Regions from separate parts of the Bacillus sp. AFS031507 genome, predicted to be linked through region 2. Evidence: riboswitches for the same ligand, from Rfam matches in the RefSeq annotation. Region 2 holds a riboswitch; the other holds the start of a gene.

Region 1 (10,714 bases), on a different contig from region 2:
CCTTTTTAAACAACCAGTCTATTTGGTGTTCAGATGGCAATTCATTCTCTGCAAGCTGGATTGGAAGCTGTTCATCCCCTGGCGAATATAAAAGGATGGCAATACTCGGTTCGCCATCACGACCTGCCCTTCCGATTTCCTGTAGAAAAGATTCTATTTGCATTGGCATGTGATAGTGAATAATAAAACGGATATTTTCTTTATTAATACCCATGCCAAAAGCACTCGTAGCACATATTACATCTAATTGCCCATAGATAAACTGTTGTTGAATCAGTATTCTTGTATTTTGATCCAATCCGCCATGATAGGCCATAGACAGACAGATTCCTTTTTCTGTTAGTAAGTTCGCCATCTGTTCGGCAGCTTTTTTACTTGAAAAATAAATAATTCCCGGTTTTTTCAATTTGGCAACAAACTCGAGGACACTGGCTTGTTTATCGCGGTAATCAAATAGTTCTTTTACATAAAAGCCGATATTGGGTCGGTCTATGGTCGATTCTATTTTTACTATTTCCTCTAAATCAAGTGAAGCAACAATGTCCTGTCGTACCTTTATTGTAGCTGTCGCTGTCAGTGCAAGCGTTAGTGGATTACCGAATTTCTTTCGAATCTCACCTAGTTTTGAATAATCCGGGCGAAAATCAAAGCCCCATTGGGAAATACAATGGGCTTCATCTACAACAAACAATGCAATCGTAAGCTCTTGAAGTTTACGAAGGATATAGGGAACTCTCAACATTTCAGGTGATATGAAGATAAATTTATATTGACTTAAATGATGTAGGGCCCTATTTCTTTCCTCTCCCGAAAGAAAAGAGTTTAAAGCAATGACTCTCTTTTCACCAAATCTTTTAAATTGTTCCACTTGATCCTGCATTAATGATAGAAGAGGAGAAATAATTAAAATTTGCCCCTCTAAAATAATCCCAGGAAGTTGGTAACACAGGGATTTTCCAGTTCCAGTTGGGAGCATGGCCAGTGTATGCTGCCCAGCAAGAATCGAGGTGATTACCTCTTTTTGTCCAGTCTTAAACGTTTGATAACCAAAATGTTTTTTTAAAACCTTTTCTAATTCCATTATCTATCACCATATTTCGCTAATACTAACCTAATTTGAAAATAAGTAGCAGTATCTACTTCTTCTCTTATCACTTTTAGCTGTTTGGTTACTTTTTGCCGCGAAACTTCCAAAATCTTATTTTGTAACTCACTATCGACGTAGGTATCAATGGAAAAATCCTTTACATTTAAGGCTAATTCAACAAGATGATCTTCTATTGTACTTAATTTTAAGTGTCTGAGATTTGCAATCATATCAAGGCTATATCCTTGTAATAATAATGACTGTGTTTTCCTTGAGGAAAGGGTTAATTCATCATCTTGCATTAGATCATGGATAAGATAAGGTAAGATTTTAAACTGATTACCGTCTTCCATTATTTTTTGAATCAAGTAATGAAGGGCATTAGTAAACCCAATCTGATAATCGTGAAAATCCAAATTCAGCTTTTTTGCTACTTGTAGAGGGGTTAATCCAATCTGCTGAAAACCAGTTAACCGAAACACTAAAAGTGATGGGTCCATGTCTTTCACTGTATTAAAACATTCATTTAACTCTGAATAGACAGTAGTCCCTATCTCCATCCTAGGTACGGTGATAACCTTTAGAGTAGATTTTAACCAGATATGGACGTCTTTGTTTTTTTGAATGGGTATATATCTTGATTCCCCAAAAGCAAGATTGGATACTACCTGAATTAGTAGGGACAATCTTTCCCAAAATAGAGAGGTTATTTGATGAAAGGTCCAGCCATTTATATATTTGGGCAATGGTTTGTTTTCTAGAAGTGTCATTCCAGAGGTCGTTACATCGAATCGTTGTTCCCCTTTATTTAATAACCAATTTTTTTCTACCATTGATTGATATATTTCATCAAAGGAGTCCCTTGTTAATTGCTCATAAATCCCAAAAAATTTTTTTAATGAAAATAGGTGGGCGTCTTGGATAGTTTGTGATGATTTTTTTCCATTCAACAGGTGATAGACGGAGTAAATCGTCCGTTCCCTGTTTAATTGTTTGACACTATATAGAATAATGGATTCAATTTGCATTATATGAGTCCCCCACCATTTTTCGTACATTATCGACAAAATATCCATTTTTCTTCTTTATTCTACCATGAAATTAAGTGGACTGTTGTCCAAAAATGTATAAGAATTAGAAATTCAACCATATAAACTACAGGAATATGGGTATTTTTCTATTGAAAAGTTATCGATACAGTTTTACAATAGATATGAGTTATCCGTTTTCAATTTGATAATGGAAAATGTGTAAGAATAATTTTGTTTATATTACTGGGAGGTTTTTTTTCATGGCAAAGTACACAATTGTGGATAAGGAAACTTGCATTGCATGTGGGGCTTGCGGCGCAGCAGCACCAGATATTTATGATTATGATGATGAAGGCATTGCATTTGTAACTCTTGATGATAATGAAGGAATTGTTGAAATTCCAGATGTATTAATCGATGATATGATGGATGCTTTTGAAGGCTGTCCTACTGATTCCATTAAGGTAGCTGACGAAGCTTTTGATGGCAATCCAACTAAATTTGAATAATATTTAGGTAAAACAATTGTTAAGCTACTGCCTCTCTCCTTTTTAAGGTGAGAGGTTTTAATTTTTTACAAAAAAACAACAGGAGGAATAAGTCCATCCTGTTGTTTTTATTTATTAGACGCTTTTAATTGTTGTGTTCTTATTAATCCATGCCTGCATCCGAATGAACAGAAGCATAAAGATGGATGACATCATAACACCTTTTATTAAGTTAAAAGGCAAGATAGCAGGGACTACCAAATTACGCATATCAGGGAATCCCATAAGAGCAGTATAAGCCGGTAAAATGAAGAAGTAATTTAATATACTCATCATTACCGCCATTATAGTTGTCCCGGCAATTAACGCTAATGTCATACCTTTTCTAGTTTTGAGTCTATTATATACGAAATATGTTGGCAGGATAAACACAATGCCAGCAGCAAAATTGGCTATATGGCCAACAGGAATTCCTGTAAAACTTCCTGTCTGAATATAATTAAGGACATTTTTAAAAAACTCAACTAATATTCCTGCAATTGGTCCAAAAATCAATGTGGCAATTAATGCTGGGATGTCGCTGAAATCGACAAACAAGAAATTTGGGAATAAAGGCAATGGAAATTGTATTAGCATTAACAGAAATGCAATACTGCTCAACATTCCAATTGACACATATGCCCTTACGTTCATTTTCCTCTGTTTCTTCATCTTCTTCATCTTCCTCTCTCCTTTTTTGATCCATCGCGTTTAGGAAGAGAGGTTCAGCAAACAGTCGAGTCCTAAGTAAATAAAAACTCCCTCAAGAAAATATACTTGAGGGAGTTTACAAAGGCACGCTTAATAAACGTTCATTAAACATTAATTTTTTGAACGTCTGCAGAACCTCCATCTTCTCCCATCCAGACTATACTGTCGGCTTTGGAATCACACCAAATCCTGCCAAAACGGCTCGCGGGCTTATGAGTTTCACTCAAATACCGCCGATCGGGAATTTCACCCTGCCCCGAAGATAGATCGATATTTAATTACAAATATAATTATACTGCTTCCTGCATTTTTTGTTAAGTAAAAGGTTTACGTTTTAACACATTTGTAACTTCTACAACAAAACCCGCAGACACGTGGGTCTACGGGTGGATTATTATCTCAATTTATATTTAATACTTGCTTAGGTTTGATAAGATCCGAGGACAGATGGTTAAGTTGTTTAATACGTGTTACCGTCATATTTCTTTTCTTCGAAATGGAGTACAATGTGTCGCCTTGTTTGACGATATATTGCTTTTTTCCTTTCTCTGTTTTGTCTTCCTTTTCAAGTTTTACATGGGAGCTTGCTTCTAATACATCATCATTGATTCCAGCTATTCCACCCTGTACATTCTCGCCTGTGTCCGCTTTTCCTAAGAACTTTTCTGGATCCAATGCATATTTCTTATCATATCTCCACTCATGCTGGTGGGTTTCAAAATGAAGATGGGTCCCAGTAGCTTGTCCTGTTCTCCCCATTTTCCCTATTAAGGTTCCCTGCTTAATACTTTGACCTTCTAATACAGTTCGCTTGTTTAAATGGGCATAGACAGTAACAAAATTACTTGGATGTTTTATAAATACTACATTTCCATATGTATTCGAATAATAGGATTTAACTACTTGACCATCATCGACGGCAAGAACAGGGGTGTTCAATTTTCCAGCAATATCAATTCCCTTATGTTTACCCATTCTCGTTCCATATGTATCAGAAATAATACCGTCTGCAGGCCATATCCACCCATCCTTTATCTCTTTCTCATCCTTCATACTTGCTTCGGAATGTATTCCACCAAAAAATAACAAACTGACACATAGCGCCATAATTAGGGCAATAAGAACCCTTTTTATGTAGTCTCGCATTTTCTTCATTCAACCTCCTTAGTTCTTTTCCTCCTCCACACAATATGTTAGTTGTTTCACCTTTAGAACATGTTCCTTTGTGGAGGAGCGATTAGACATACTCGTTATAATTTGGAGATTATAGTTATTTTATTCATGATAAAAAAAATCAACCACTTGGGGTTGATTGAGAATTAATTATTGAAGCGTCCGTAGGTTCGGAGCACGTGGGACTTTGTTTTCCTTTGATAGGTTAAATGTTCCGATTTTTTTTATAGGCGGATTTTTTATAATGACTTTTTCTAAACCAAATTCTTTAGCTGTTAATAACAAGGACTCATAAGCGTTAATCGTAACTTGGTCTTCTCGTAGACTCGAATTTTCATCTATTGTAACAAATAAAGTTTTTTCTTTAATGGATGCATCCTTAATCGGCAGAGCTGGAAAAAGTGAACTTTTTAACCCTAATAAGGGCTGATCATTCTTCATTGCCTCCAAAGCCCTATTAATATCAGTATACGTCTTTACTGATGGAACTAAGTAGGGGATTTCACTATCTTTAGAAAAATAAAAGAAGAAGGCATGATTCTTCTTTTGGACGACTTCAATTTGCTCTTTCCTGCCAAGATTCCCTAGTTCTATTCCAGGCTCACCATTTGTTGAAAATTGGATTTTTTTTATATGACTGTTAGAAGAAATATCTTTTTGTAATACATTCATAAAATTTGTTTCTGTTGTTGATCCTTGGCCGTACTGATGGGTTGACGGCACATCAACCAAAACAGCTTTATTTTTATTATCAAGCCTCAGCGTAGCATTAAGTGGATAAAATTCGCTTAAACCCCATTCTTCTTCCTTTAAACTCACCATGTTTTCATTAAATATAGTTAGCCATGATTTGTCATTTGAATCATTTACTATAGTGGAAACTGGAACAAGTATTTGCGCTTGTGGATCTGGAATCCAATAAGTTAAGACCCTTCCATTGTTTACATCATCATCATAGACTGCTGTTTTCAAAAGTTCATTATTCTCAGCTGCAGAAAAGGTCTTTGCTTTTAAATTGTCATCTTCTTTTTTCAAAGCAATGGAGGAATCTTCATCCGCTGTTTGCATTTCCTGCCCAGATGAAGCATTTTTTTGACTTGCTTTATCCTCTGAGTATTGGGTTCCGACCATTAATTTAGGAACTAAGATGAAGAAAATGAGCAATGCACATGCAGTAGCGAGGCCAGGCAGGAGCCATTGTTTTATTTTTGTCTTTTTTATAGAAAGATTCTGATAAATGTCACGAGGATTGCGATCATCTTGTATTTTGGGCATTTGCCTTAATAGTTCTTCGAGCTGCTTATCGCTCCACTCTGACTTTTTCACTAGCCGCTACCTCCTTCTGATAAGACATTTCCATATGTTTCTTCAATACCTTTAACGAACGGTGCTGTGTCGTTTTCACCTTGCTTTCTGTCCATCCTAATGCTTGGGCTGTTTCAGCAATCGATAAATCTTGAATATATCGCAGAATAATAACAGATCTTTGATCCATTGTGCAATAGTCTAGACAGTTGTAAACCCACCTGATTTCTTCCTTTTGTACCGTGATTTCTTCTGGTATAGGATATCCATCTCTCAGCTGATCGGTGGACCAATCAAATTTTTCGAGTAAACGCTCTTTCCATCCCTTTTGTTTTCGGAAGAAGTCAATGGCTACATTTCTTGCAATCGAAAACAACCAGGTTTTCTCACTGCTTTTCCCTTCAAAACGGCGATAAGATTTAAAGACTCTTATATAGACTTCTTGGACAAGATCCTCGGCATGTTCTTTGTTCCTGACCATATAAAATAGAAATTGAAAAACGTCATGATGATATTTTTGGTAAAGTTCATCGAAAACGGAGTCCATCAATTCCCCTCCCCGTTCATAATATTAGTCGATTTATATGTATAAAAAGTTTCACCTTATAAATATAGACTTTTTTGTAACAAAAAGGAAGGTATAAATTGGAATCCATTTCCCAAAAATTTGATACAAAAAACTCATCCTGTAAATGGATGAGCTCGGTCGCTTCCGCTTTTAAGTTTATCTAGCTGCAGCGACCAGCGACTAGTGGATTGGCCCTCTCCTCCTTGCGATAAGTCAACATCGAATCGCTAGCACTCTTCGTGTTTCCTTTATCTCATGCGGAGCGGTTCCAATCCTGTCGTGCGCTAAACGGTCGCTTTCGCTTTTAAGTGTTCCTCGTGAATCAAGAACAATCGGCAAAATACTTGTTCATTTTACTATTTTCGAGGCACTAAAAAGGAAAATGTCGTTCCTTGACCGAGTTTACTCTGAACAGAAATATGACCACGATGTGCATCCATAATATTTTTAGCTATGGCTAGTCCAAGTCCTGTTCCTGCTCTTCCTCTCGTTCGAGCTTTATCAGCCTTATAAAACCGTTCAAACACAAAAGGTAAATCTTCGTCAGGAATACCCGCCCCAGAATCTTTAACTCTAATCCTTACGCCCTTATCTTCTGAAGTCACACTTAATTTAACAGAACCGCCTTTAGGTGTATGTCTAATGGCATTATCAATTAAATTTGTGAGAACCTGTTCGATTCGATCAGGATCAAAGGAAATGGAGGTGATTTCATTATCTATCTCTGCAAATAATTGAATTCCATTTTCTTTAGCTAATCCCTGGAACTTGTGGATAATTCGATTGATAAAAGAAGAAATATTAGTTTCCTCCATTGTTAATTGAAGATGTCCTGCTTCCATTCGGGCTAAATCTAGCAATTCATTGACAAGCCGGCCCATACGCAAGGATTCATCATAAATGACTTTTGCCATTTCCTTTTTCTCTTCTTGGGATTCAGCAATATCATCAACGATTGCCTCACTATAGCCCTGCAACATCGATATTGGCGTTCTAAGCTCATGAGAAACGTTTGCAATAAAGTCTTGTCTCATTTTATCTAACTGTCTTTCCTCGGTCATATCCCGCAGAACGGCTACTGCACCGCGAATAAAACGGTTACTATATAATGGACTAACTAGAATGACCCAATGTCTGCCTTGGAATGAAATTTCACCCATTTGTTCTGCTTCAGTATCGACTGCTTGCTGAAATAGATCCATTATCTCTGGTGGTATGGCTTCGGAATCCGTACTAATTCCACCCATTTCATAATACCAATATTGAAGAAAGCGGTCTGCTGGAGGATTGGTGATTAGAATCGCCCCATCCCGATTAAAGGTAATAACACCATCTGCCATACTGCTTAGGATACTCGATAATTGCTCTTTTTCTTGGCTAAGTGCACTCATATTGAATTTTAATTGTCTACCCATTTGATTAAATGCAGTTGCTAGTTCCCCAATTTCATCATGTGTAAGGATGGGTACTTTTGTATCGAATTTCCCTCTGGCCACTTCAAAGGCTGCTTCTCTCATCTTTCTTAACGGAGCTGCAATTCTTGTGGACAAAAAGAAGGCAAAAATAGTTGTAAGGATAATAGCTACACCCGCAACAAGTAAAATAAATTTAGTTGTTTCATGGGTTGTTTCTTGCATTACTTCTAATGATTGATAAATAAAAACGGCACTTTTTTCTTCCCCGGGCAAATGCAAAGGTACACCAATAATTGAATACTTAGCTTCCTTTTTTTCTTCATTAAAGGAAAGGGTGGAAATCTTTTCAACAGTCCTATCTTTTTTTAATACTTGTGATAATGTCGGGTCATTTTTAATATCAGTATAGGATAACCTATTTGAAAGATTCGTGTTTGGAGAGTAATAGATTTCACTCTCATTTTTAACAATTACTACATTGTTGACATTATCAATAATTTCCCAGGATATCTCTAATCCAAGTGGTAATTTTTCATTAGGATGTTTTTCTAAAACATTTGCAATTTTCTCAGCTGTATTGGTCAAATCCTTTTTCATCTCAAGAGTATTGTAGTTTTGGAAAAATTCGAGAAGCATGATTGTTAAGATGAATAGCACAAAAGATACTAATAAAAGGATCGTTAACCATAGCTTTCCTACAACACTTCTTAATAATGTCATTCATTAATAACCTCAAATTTATAGCCTACGCCCCAAACTGTAACAATCATTCTTGCAGCTTGTTCAGATACCTTGTTTAATTTTTCACGAAGACGCTTTACGTGCGTATCAACTGTACGTAGATCCCCGAAAAATTCATAATGCCAAACTTCTTTTAGTAACTGTTCACGGTCAAAAACCTTATCTGGTGCCTTCGCTAAGAAATAGAGCAATTCATATTCTTTTGGCGTTAAACTTACTTCTTTACCATCTGCTGCTACCCTATGTGCGTCATTATCAATGGTTAAGTGTGGGAATACAATGACGTCTTTCGTTGTCGTTTCCGTTTGCAGGTAACTTGTTTGTGAAGACCTTCTTAACAAGGCTTTGACACGCAGGACAACTTCTCTCGGACTAAATGGTTTGACTATATAGTCATCAGTGCCCACTTCAAAGCCTTGGACTCGATTAATTTCTTCCCCTTTAGCAGTAAGCATGATTACCGGTGTTGCCTTCTTTTCTCTTAATTCACGACAAACTTCAATTCCGTCTTTCCCTGGCATCATTAGGTCAAGAAGAATGACATCATAGTCATTAGCAAACGCTTTTGCTAACGCCTCGGTTCCATCTTCTGCTTCATCAATTGTATAGTCTTCACGCTCTAAGTACATTTTTAATAAACGGCGAATTCTTTCCTCATCATCTACAACTAAAATTTTCACGTCTTTTTCCATTATTAATCCCCCCATGGAGTTTATTTTACAAAACGCTATTGTTTTATGCCATATTTTCGTGCTAATTCTCCTATAAAAAGTGTCAATAATTTGACAACGATAGCTACACTTGAAAATTTAATAAAAAGCCTTCACTTTTTGAAAGTGAAGGCTATAAAATTTTACCTATTGTGAATGTTCAACCCGCATAGGAATGTAAGCCAGCAATAACGAGATTGACTGCAACAAGGTTAAACATAATAATCACAAAACCAAGTACTGCTAACCATGCAGATTTTTCGCCATGCCACCCTTTTGAAAGGCGAAGATGTAAAAATGCTGCATAGAATAGAAATGTTATTAAAGCCCAAACTTCTTTTGGGTCCCATCCCCAAAATCGTGACCAAGCCATTTGTGCCCATATCATTGCAAAAATGAGTGCACCCAGAGTAAATACTGGGAAACCGATTAATACAGAGCGATAGCTAATTTCGTCAACAAAGTCTAGTTTAATGTTTTTAACTAGCGGTTTTAGTGCTGCAGCAATTCGTTTTCGTAATATTAATCTAATTAAGCCATAAATAACGAGTCCCGCCATTAATGACCATATTACTGTATTTAATTTTTTGGCATTAATAAAAGCTGGTACCTCGAACAAAGGCTTAAATCCATCTTTTGTTAGTAAGTCTCCTTCATGCGGACCGGAAATGGCAGGCATCGTATATTCAACAACTGCCTCGTTATCGTGTTTATCAACCCAATTAAATTTCTCATGGTAACCCAACCCTGAAAATATCGAAGATACGGCAACAAAACCAAGTACGGCGACTAATGAAAACATGACCATTTCAAGCCAAAAGGTTTGTTTGTTGGATTTTGTTTGATCAATTGCCTTTACGAGATAAATAAGCCCTGCCGCAAAGCTAATCGATAGAATAGCTTCCCCAATAGCCGCAGTAGTTACGTGAATATGCAGCCAATAACTTTGTAATGCGGGTATTAATGGCGTAATATCCTTTGGAAACATACTTGCATAAGCGATAACCAATATGGCGACAGGCATTGTAAATAATCCTAGTAAGGTTGTTCGATAAATAAAATAAATGACAATAAATGCACCTACAAGCGCCATTCCGAAGAATGTCGTGAACTCAAACATGTTACTAACTGGAGCGTGACCCGCAGCAATCCATCTAGTGATAAAGTAACCCAGTTGCGAAACAAAACCAACAATTGTTAACAGTACAGCAATCTTTCCCCATCTGTTGGTTCCTTCCTTTTCATTCGCTTGCTTCTTGGATTTAATAGACCCTCCGAAAAACAGGGTTGCAACTAAATATAGTATAAAAGAAATAAATAATAAATTACTACTAATCGTTGCCAACTAGACACTCTCCTTATCCTTAGGTTTATCAGTATCTTCCCTTTGAACTTGATCGTCTGGCATTTCAAGTTTCGTATCTGTCAAAACTGTTTCAATTTCTT
Region 2 (10,714 bases):
CCCAGGCAACATCCACGTCTGTTTCGCTGACGCCATGTCTTTTGAGAGCATCCTGTGCACCGCCTAATAATTTACTTGTAATGAATTCATTAAAACGTCCAACCACGATTCCAACTTTTAATCCTGAGCCAACTAAATTTCCTTCAAAAATATTACCCATGAGTATTCCTCCTAAATTTGATTTTAAACTTCCCGCTTAACTAAGTTTTCCTTGTTGTTTCGGTATTCTACTAAGTCTTTTATCGTAATCATTTTAACGTTTAGCTTATCAGCAATTTTGCGCAGTTGGGGGACACGGGCCATCGTTCCGTCGTCATTCATGATTTCACAAATGACACCAGCAGGTTTGGCACCGCATAAAATTGCAAGGTCTACAGCTGCTTCTGTATGCCCCGTTCTGCTCAAGACTCCGCCTTTTTTAGCAATTAGCGGAAACATATGCCCTGGTCTTAAAAAATCAGATGCTTTTGATTCCGGGTCGACCATACTCAACACCGTTGCTGAACGTTCAAATGCAGAAATGCCAGTGGTAGAAAATTTATGGTCAATACTTACGGTAAAAGCTGTTCGATTAGGATCCGTGTTCTTGGAAACCATTGGATGTAAGTCGAGCTTTTGAGCTAATGCCTCGTCAATGGGAACACAGATTAGACCTCTTCCGTGAGTGGCCATAAGATTTATAACCTCCGGCGTTGCTTTTTCAGCAAGAGAAATAAAGTCCCCTTCATTTTCCCTGTTCTCATCATCGCAGGCAATAACAACCTTTCCTACTTTTAAATCAGCAAGAGCTTCGTCAATCGTATTAAACACGCCACTTCTCTCCTTTCAAAATTACAAACCAATTAAAACTAGACTTTTCCAACCATCATTTAATTAAAGCCATTGTCAGCTAAAAATTGTGCAGTTATCCCTGTCTTACGTTTTTCCGCTGTATCACTTGAAAGGTTTTTGATAAAATGACCAACGTATTTACCAATCATATCGCATTCTAGATTAACGATATCCCCTGACCCTTTTAATCCCAAAATCGTTTCCGATAATGTGTGAGGGATGATCGATAATGTAAAACTATTTTCTGTTACTGCAAAAACAGTCAAACTTGTCCCATCTACCGTGATAGATCCTCTTAAGATGACATATTTTAATATGTTCTGCTCCGCTTCAATCTCATAGTAAACCGCATTTTCGAAAGACTGTTTACTTTTAATTATGCCAGTTCCATCGATATGTCCAGAGACGAAATGACCGCCAAACCTTCCACCTGCTGCCATCGCCCGCTCAAGATTTACTTTGGAACCCCGCTTAACCATATTTAAACTTGAAGCTTTGACCGTTTCGGGCATAACATCTACCGTGAATAGCTTTCCCGTAAAGGATGTCACCGTTAGACAAACCCCGTTGACCGCAATACTATCGCCAAGGTGAACATCATTTAGTATTTTCTTTGCTTCAATGGCTAACACAAACGACTCACCTGTCCGCTGGATGTTCGCGACTACTCCAATTTCTTCAATAATTCCAGTAAACATAATTTCCTTCTCCTTACTTTGGTTCCACTTAAATTCTTACGCTAAAATGAAAAAGACCCTGAAGACAATAAGTCCTCAGGGTCCTGTAAAAGACAATAGAAAATAAAGGGTTAAAAATAGGTACACTACACCCTACCCTTAAACCTGTCTTTTCCTTCTCCCATCCAGACTTTAACTGTCGGCTCTGGAGTTTCACCAGATCCACCGTTTAACAATAATATGTTAACCGGGTCACGGACTAAGAAGCAACGCTTCATCACCGCCGGTTAGGAATTTCACCTGACCCCGAAGGAAATATACAATTCTTAAATTAATGATAGTATACTTTATTGGAACAGTAAAGGAAAACGCACTAAAAAGTATTTTCATACTAAAATTATTTGATTATTATTTCACATAAAATCCATTAGCTAAGGTGATTGCTTCTTCCCTTAGCTTGCTTCCATTGAAAGAATTAGTTTACTCTTTATAAGTCTTTACTGGTAAATAAATATCAAAGTGAAGCTCCCCAGAAGCATACAGATGTTTATGCTCTTCTTTATATACTTCAATGCTTAATGCATTGTGATCCTGTTCATAGCCATATTCTTTCATCAAAGCATATATTTGTTGATATGTATTTTGGACTTCCTCTTGCGGTCCTTTATGAGTAGCAAAAACATAATTTTTACTTGGAATCGTAAATCCAACCATACCATCGGGAATTTCGTCAATTTTTTCTACGGGCGTTGTTACATAATAGGTGAACTCTGTTTCCCGGCTATGAAAAGGTGCAATCAAGACAGGTTCTTTCGTTTGATAGGATACTTCTTCTAGTCGATTAACCATTTCTTGAAAAAGACGTGGAAGTGTACTGATTTGTGAGTAAGTTCCATTCCATGAAATCCCAACAACTTTCATTTCTTCTTTTTCTATTACCTGGATACTCATGCTAATCCCCCTTTTGAATCATCATATTAATATAATTCTAATCTTAGTCCTCTAAATCCTGCATATATATTTCGACCAAATCAGTAAATTTATTTCAAAAAATGCAAAAAAGCACCCTAAAATAGGTTAGTGGAGGACGATTCATTTTAGAATACTTTGTGGTATCTTAAAAACATTCCACAGGAAAGTAGCAAAGATAGCAGAAAGAATCCAAGCTAAAAGCGGCTTTTTATAATGAACATCTAAAACAATAAACATGACGAAACTAAAAAAAGCTGACCAGCCTAAATTCCAGCCATTTTTATGCACTATTACACCTAATTTCAAATCAGTGAATTCATTAATCGTATAGAGAAGTGTCCAGAATAGGATAAACACTAGTTTCTTCCATGCTGCCTTGGGCATATTACCAAGGAACATGCTAATAGTTGCAGGATACTTAATTAACATAATCAAAAAAGCAATATGGGTGTGCTTTGCCCAGCTTTTATCACTTCCTACAGGTACATATTCCCACATACTATGCTTATAAAATAAAAATTGATAAACCAAATCACCTACCATTAAAAAGAGAAAGGTTGGATAATAAGATTTCCAATTTTTCCAATCGCCCCATTTTATTGCTGAAAAAATAAATATCGCACCATATATCACGTTAAGATTCACGAGCAGGCTCCTTATCACTTATTGTTATTATTTTTTCCAATTAATTGGAAATTAAAACACAATAAGTAATAACCTTAATCCTCTGAATTCACTATATGAAAAAAGACCGCTCAACTAAATGAACGGCCTTTACTAGTTTAATAGTTACTTTACCTCTTGAGGAATAGCTAGATTTAACCCTTTGGCTACTTTCTCACCATATTCTGGGTCTGCTTTGTAGAAATGTTGAATTTGACGAAGCTTTATGTCATCCCTCTCAACTGGCTTCATTGCGCCTACAACTGTTTCAATTAAGCGGGCCCGCTCCTCTGCAGACATTAAGCGATATAAATCACCGGCTTGTGTGTAGTGGTCATTTTGATCATAGGCCACTTGTTCAGCAAGTCCATTAACCTGGAAGGCAGTTTGTTTATGTTCAGGTTCTTCCTTTGGTCCTCCAAAACTGTTTGGCTCATAGTAAACCGAACCACCACCATTATTATCGGAACGCATCGCACCATCACGTTGATAGTTATTTACTTCTACCTTCGGACGGTTAATTGGGAGCAAATTATGATTCGGTCCTACACGGTACCGGTGGGCGTCCGAATAAGCAAATAGTCGGCCTTGAAGCATTTTATCTGGCGAAGCCTCAACACCAGGGACCATTGTTCCAGGAGAGAATGTGGCCTGCTCGACTTCTGCAAAATAGTTTTCAGGATTACGGTTGAGTACCATACGTCCAACCTCGATTAATGGGTAGTCCTTATGTGACCATACCTTTGTGACATCAAACGGATCGAAGCGATATGTTTCAGCATCTTCAAATGGCATGATTTGAACATGGAGCCTCCATGCTGGGAAGTCACCCTTGTCAATTGCATTAAATAAGTCTTCCGTATGGTAATCAGGATTATCACCAGCTAACTTACCAGCAAGCTCTGGTGCCATATTCTTAACACCTTGCTCGGATTTAAAGTGATATTTGACCCAAACTGCCGCTCCATCCGCATTTACCCATTTAAAGGTATGGCTGCCATAACCATTCATATGTCTTAGTGTTGCTGGAAGTCCTCGGTCACCCATTAAATAAGTAACTTGATGTAAGGATTCAGGTGACAGTGACCAGAAGTCCCAAACTGCGGTTGGATTTTTCAAATGGGTTTTAGGATCTCTTTTTTGAGTATGAATGAAATCAGGAAATTTAATCGCATCGCGAATGAAGAAGACTGGCGTATTGTTTCCTACTAAATCATAGTTTCCTTCTTCCGTATAAAACTTAACAGCAAACCCACGCGGATCACGAACTGTATCCGCTGAACCAAGTTCACCTGCTACAGTTGAGAAGCGAATAAACATAGGTGTACGTTTTCCAACGCTATTAAACAATTTTGCTTTTGTATATTTTGACATATCATTGGTCACTTCGAAATAGCCATGTGCTCCGGCACCTTTGGCGTGGACAACACGTTCAGGAACTCTCTCACGATTAAAGTGTGCCAATTTATCTAGTAAATGTACATCTTGAATCAATGTTGGTCCACGTGATCCAGCCGTCATAGAATTTTGATTATCACCGACTGGTGCTCCATTTCCTGTTGTTAAGTGTTTGTTACCATTACCCATTTGATCACCTCGTAAACTATTTTTTTTTAAAGCTTAAACAAATTATAATATAAATCTTATTAAAATCAATATTAAATTATAATTAATATAAATTAATATTGATTATCACTAAATTAACATGTACCCACTATTACATAGGTATTAAAAATAAAGGACGTTATTCCAAAAATGAGAAATAACGTCCAAAAAATTTTTACTTTTATGTTAGTAAGCCCTTAGTTGTGATTGAAATTGTCCGCGGACGTCACTCATGTTCATTCTACCATATTTTAGTATGATTGATTAAAAGAATATTTTAAAGAATATGAACATTTTAAGGCAAGTTAAAGAATTAATGGTTAAATTTTAATTTGGACGAAAATAGCTTATAATGTAGTTAACACTTTATTAGGAGGATTTTTTATGAGTGATTTAAACCAAACCAATCCACAGGAAGAACCGAAGAAGAAAATTAGTCTTCAAGAAGCGATGAAACAGCAGTTGGAAAATAAGAAAAACAAAGCGGCCGGAGGAAATTCAAGCTTAAATAGCTCACAGGCAACTAAAAAGCTACAAAGCCAGCAGACTAAAAAGGTAAGTAATTCACGGAGAAAAATGGGTGTCTAGTTGTCAAAATAGAGTAGACATTGTCCCAGGAACTTTAGTCAAAATAGTCCTAAAAGCAGATCAAAGAAGCGGGAAACTCACTGAGGGGACTGTTAAGGATATATTGACCAAGTCAAGTTTTCACCCTCATGGAATTAAAGTGCGGCTGACGGATGGACAAGTTGGCAGAGTCAAGGAAATAAATCGTTAAATTAACCCTCTACATTTAATTGTAGAGGGTCTTTTGAATATGGCGCAATTATTTTTCATTGACTGTGAGGATGCTTTTTTTTCACTTTAGGGTAAATTGAATAACCTTTCATTTACCGTCAGAACACATTTTCCCTTTTTACGGTCAATGGAATTCCCTTTCATTGACCACAAGACACTTTTTCGCATAAAAAAAACAGACCCATTGGCTGGGCCTGTTTTATCGGCGGGTCATTATGCTTTACGGACGTTTACTGCTTGTGGTCCACGCTGACCACTTTCAATTTCAAACGTAACCTCTTGACCTTCATCTAATGTTTTGTATCCTTCGCCTTGAATAGCTGAGAAGTGAACAAATACATCTTCTCCACCTTCACGCTCAATGAATCCAAAACCTTTTTCACCGTTAAACCATTTTACTTTACCATGTTCCATTTTTGTAGCCTCCTAGCATGTAACAATTACATGTAAATTGCAAATTGACTTGCCTAATTATTTTTACCCATTTATGGATTGCATATACCAAACTAATTCCTAAAAATTTTATCGTCCATATTTTATTTTGACAGCACCCATTTACGGATTGCCTGCGCTACACCATCTTCTTCATTGGTTGCTGTTACCCAGTCCGCAGACTCCTTTACCGTATCCTGAGCATTTCCCATCGCTACACCCAAACCAGCAGCTTTGATCATTGCTAAATCATTAAGGCTATCTCCTACGGCCATAACATTTTTCATTTCCAAACCCAATCGGCTGCAAACAATCCCAAGTCCCTTTGCTTTATTAATTCCAGCTGGATTTACTTCAATGTTTTTCAGGGTTGAATTGCTTAATTCAAATTCACCTTTAGCCTGTAATTCATTAAAGATTAGTGCTCTTGTTGCGTCATCATCGATATTAAAGCCAAATTTCATCCATTCCAGTGTATGTAGGTCAGCCGGCATTTCATTATGCCAATTACGCTCGGTACTTATCGCCCAAAATTTTGTGTTATGCTGTTGAGATAACCCCCACATCCACTCAACCAGCTCCGATTTAACCAAATTCCTTTCCACTAGTTCCCGTTTCTCATCCCAAATCTCACTTCCATTTACCGTTACCAAATATGAATTTAGCTCCAATGAATCAGCATGCTCTCGACTAGTAATCACAGAACGTCCAGTACTTAGTACGACAAAAACTCCTTTGTCCTTTGCTGCTTTAATTGCCTGGCGATTTGCTTCCGATATCTGGCCTTTATTATTTAATAGTGTGCCATCCATATCAAGTGCTACTAATTTGATTTCAACATCATTTTTAAAATTATCCATATGTATTAAAGTGCTCCCTTCTTACATTTCCATCTATAAGATTAACACCATTACTAAAAATTAATCAAATAATTAAGTTTACATAATATATTTACGGTAGACAAAGAAGAGTCAAGTGAAATCCAAAACATTTCTAATACAACAACCATTAAGTAACAAATAGGCACACCATCGCATATAGTACCCATAAGCCAAAGGATAGAAAGGTGTTTAAAGATGCCATCGGTTGTAATCAATTTATATTATTTAAAAATCAATAGTATTTCGGGTAATGGTTCCATAACTATAGGGGAAGCATCTCATAATAGTCCCACTTCCAATACTAAATCGCAAGGAATTAATGCTTCATATGGAGACACTTCACCGACTGAGGCAATGATGGAAAACCTATTAAATGATCCTGACGTCAATGATCAAACTTCAATTGGAACTACTGATGTTGCAAATGTAAATAAACCCATTCAACCTGTACTACCAATCTAACATTATAGGGGTTATATGATATGCCATTTCAAATAAATATTTTAAATTTTAAGATTAATGGAGCTACGCAAAACGGAAATGTTGATATAGGTCCCACTGTGCATAACAGCCATACTGCCAATAGTAAATTTGTCGGAGCAAATTTTTCTTTAGGTGATTTTTCACCTGCTTCTTCTCTTATGAACTCAGGCAATATAGATCCAGATATTAGTGATCAGGATCAAATAGCTAACCCTTCTATGCCTATCGCCAATCAAATTTAAAGGAGTAGTAAGATGGATATAGAAAAAATGAGAAAATGGCTAGAGATTACAAATGAATATAGAGAGAGCAATTTTTGGTCTAGTGTACTTAAGCAAAAACATCCTGATGAATTTTTTAGAGAAGCGGTATGTAATCCAAAATTTGATATATATCAAAATGAAAATTATTACTATATTATTTTTGAAATACCTGGAGTAAATCAAGAAGATCTTTCAATTAACTTAATCACAAATACACATTTAAAAATTAATGGCAGAATAAAGCCGGTTCTACCATTTGAAATGGAAATGAAAAGAGAGCGAATATATGGTGATTTTGAACGTGTAATTGAACTTCCAGAACCAACATATGTTCATTTAATGCAAACACAAATTTATAATGGACTACTTCATATATCATATCCTCGAAAAAGTGTGTTAAATAATTGTCAATAGAAAGAAAAGAAAATAGTCACCAAAAAAAAACGCAGTGAACTCACAAGCGTTTTTTCTTGTTTTATTAATGGTGATGATGAACGCCCATTGTTGGGTTGGTAATTAGCCATTCTTCTTTTGGTAATTGGAAATATTGAATCCAGATATTATTTAATGTCGGATCATTTTTATCAAGAATAAAGTCAATTTCTTTATCACTTGTAACCACTACATCGTTTTCTGTTGGTGTATCAAGCTTTAAATCATAATGGGCGTGGTCCCCGTGGATACTTGTCACATATACTCGAAACAATTTCCCTTGTGCCTCTTCTTGTTCCATCATTTTCTTCAATGCTTTTGCTGCATTCCGATTAACTTTTACCTTCATTTTTTGCTCTCCTCTATCTATGTATTCCTTTATATTATCCCACTTTAAATCCAAAATAGACAATGTTTAGCTTTGAAACAACAAAAGTCATAAATGCACTTTTTGTAAAATCAACTTACCTAATTTTTCCTAGTAAGGGATTTTAAAACCTTAACAAATTTGTCACAATTTAATCCAAAAACCTATATTAACATCACAGCAATGTTGATAATATAGATTTTAGGAAATACATACAGACTAATTAATATTAAATGATAATTAATTTAAATTCTTACATCTTTTACAATGAAGGAAGGAATTAGTCTTGTTTTGTTTGTGAATGAATTCACGATAATCATATCAAAAAATGAACATTCTAGAAGGGAGAAATATTCATGTTTAAAAAAAGCTACATCATTCCACTGTTAGCTTTAGTACCAACTTTACTTTTAAGCGGCTGTACGAATATGGTCGTCTTTGATCCAAAAGGCCCTGCCGCACGTGACATTCTAGAATTAATTAACTGGTCACTTATTTTTATGCTGTTGGTGGTTGTTGTTGTGTTCGGTTTATTTGGATATATCATTTGGAAATATCGTGCGAAACCTGAAAATGCAGATTACGAACCGCCTGAAGAACACGGAAGTACAAAATTAGAGATTATTTGGACTGTCATTCCTATTCTGATTGTCATTGCTTTAACGATTCCAACTGTTAAAACAATATATAAATTAGAGAAAGTACCTGCCGGGTATGAAAATAAAAAACCTATTACCATTAATGTAACATCAGCTGATTGGAAGTGGATTTTTAGCTATCCAGAACAAGGGATCGAGACAGTGAACTATGTGAATATTCCTGCTGGCACTCCGGTACAGTTTAAGTTAACCTCTGCTGGTACAATGCAATCCTTCTGGGTTCCTGCTTTAGGTGGTCAAAAGTATACCATGAACAAAATGGAGACAGAGTTGTATCTCACAGCAGACAAGCCTGGAGAATTTCTAGGTAGAAATACAAACTTTAACGGCAAGGGATATGCAGAAATGGAATTTACAGTTGAAGCGAAATCCCCGCAAGCCTTTGAAAAGTGGGTTAAGGATGTCAAAGATACTGCCCCTAAGTTAACAGAAAAGAAATACAATCAACTTCTAAAACCTACACACTTAGGTCGTGAAACATTCCTTGGAACTCATCTAGCCTGGGTAAATCATGCTGATATGAATTCTAAAACTTATACAAATCCTGAATTGTACGAAGTACATGGCGTCAAAGGAAAGATTTTTAAAGAGAAAGAAACAAATGGGCATTCTATGGACATGGGCGAAAAATCAGATGGAGGTGAGCACGATGGGCATTAATTGGCATGACTTTTTTATTGTCGGCAACCCATTAATACTAGGTTCTCAGATTGCTATTCTATTAACAATGATAGGAATTGTAGCAGGGGTTACCTATTTAAAGAAATGGAAATGGCTTTGGAGAGAATGGTTAACAACCGTTGATCATAAACGAATTGGGATTATGTACATCCTTTCTGGTGTGCTGATGTTTTTCCGGGGAGGCGTAGATGGTCTTTTAATGAAGGCTCAAACCTCTCGTCCAGAGATGAAATTTTTAGATGCGCAGCATTACAATGAAATTTTTACCACACACGGTGTGATCATGATTTTGTTTGCGGCAATGCCATTATTAATTGGTTTAATGAACGTGGTAATCCCGCTGCAAATTGGCGCGCGTGACGTGGCATTCCCTCAACTTAACGCTCTAAGCTTCTGGTTGTTCTTTAGTGGTGCTATGTTGTTTAATATTTCGTTTGTTATTGGAGGGTCCCCGGATGCCGGCTGGACAGCCTACTTCCCTCTTGCAGGTAAAGAATTTACTCCTGGGATCGGAAATAACTATTACGCTATTGCCCTGCAAATTGCCGGGATTGGTACGTTAATGACAGGAATTAATTTTATCGTAACTATCTTAAAAATGAGAACTAAAGGTATGACACTAATGAAAATGCCAATGTTTACTTGGACTTCATTCATTGCATCTGTCATTATTGTGGCTTCCTTTCCAATTTTCACTGTTGCACTTGCCTTGATGACCTTTGACCGGATCTTTGGAACGCACTTCTTCACCTTAAGCGGTGGCGGTATGGATATGATGTGGGCCAACTTATTCTGGTTATGGGGTCACCCTGAAGTATATATCGTTGTTCTTCCAGCATTCGGGATGTTCTCTGAGGTTATTTCAACCTTTTCTAGAAAAATGCTGTTCGGTTATAAATCAATGGTATTCTCCATTGTTGGAATTGCGTTATTAAGTATGCTTGTTTGGGTTCACCACTTCTTTACGATG

Evidence for each region. Region 2 has a riboswitch for FMN ahead of ribE (riboflavin synthase). Riboswitches for the same ligand answer to the same signal wherever they lie in the genome.
Region 1: linked by a shared signal. The riboswitch ahead of COE25_RS04920 (ECF transporter S component) and the one ahead of ribE (riboflavin synthase) in region 2 are both predicted to bind FMN.

Annotation. Positions count from the first base shown of each region.
Region 1 covers NZ_NUOW01000003.1:203,677-214,390, reverse strand. The annotation lists gene COE25_RS04935 (RecQ family ATP-dependent DNA helicase) at 1-1,081, opposite strand, end outside; gene COE25_RS04930 (YpbB family protein) at 1,081-2,115, opposite strand; gene COE25_RS04925 (ferredoxin) at 2,379-2,627, shown strand; gene COE25_RS04920 (ECF transporter S component) at 2,742-3,326, opposite strand; FMN riboswitch at 3,493-3,624, opposite strand; gene COE25_RS04915 (peptidoglycan DD-metalloendopeptidase family protein) at 3,756-4,511, opposite strand; gene COE25_RS04910 (hypothetical protein) at 4,680-5,855, opposite strand; gene sigX (RNA polymerase sigma factor SigX) at 5,830-6,381, opposite strand; gene COE25_RS04900 (ATP-binding protein) at 6,759-8,537, opposite strand; gene COE25_RS04895 (response regulator transcription factor) at 8,534-9,250, opposite strand; gene ccsB (c-type cytochrome biogenesis protein CcsB) at 9,429-10,613, opposite strand; gene resB (cytochrome c biogenesis protein ResB) at 10,614-10,714, opposite strand, start outside.
Region 2 covers NZ_NUOW01000024.1:217,115-227,828, forward strand. The annotation lists gene ribH (6,7-dimethyl-8-ribityllumazine synthase) at 1-160, opposite strand, end outside; partial or broken gene ribB (3,4-dihydroxy-2-butanone-4-phosphate synthase) at 187-810, opposite strand; gene ribE (riboflavin synthase) at 870-1,529, opposite strand; FMN riboswitch at 1,678-1,826, opposite strand; gene COE25_RS21160 (GyrI-like domain-containing protein) at 1,989-2,459, opposite strand; gene COE25_RS21165 (CBO0543 family protein) at 2,601-3,125, opposite strand; gene katA (catalase KatA) at 3,270-4,730, opposite strand; gene COE25_RS21175 (hypothetical protein) at 5,133-5,336, shown strand; gene COE25_RS21180 (YwbE family protein) at 5,329-5,526, shown strand; gene COE25_RS21185 (cold-shock protein) at 5,760-5,960, opposite strand; gene COE25_RS21190 (Cof-type HAD-IIB family hydrolase) at 6,083-6,838, opposite strand; gene COE25_RS21195 (spore germination protein) at 7,055-7,321, shown strand; gene COE25_RS21200 (spore germination protein) at 7,342-7,584, shown strand; gene COE25_RS21205 (Hsp20/alpha crystallin family protein) at 7,597-8,019, shown strand; gene COE25_RS21210 (heme biosynthesis protein HemY) at 8,084-8,386, opposite strand; gene qoxA (cytochrome aa3 quinol oxidase subunit II) at 8,761-9,723, shown strand; gene qoxB (cytochrome aa3 quinol oxidase subunit I) at 9,713-10,714, shown strand, end outside.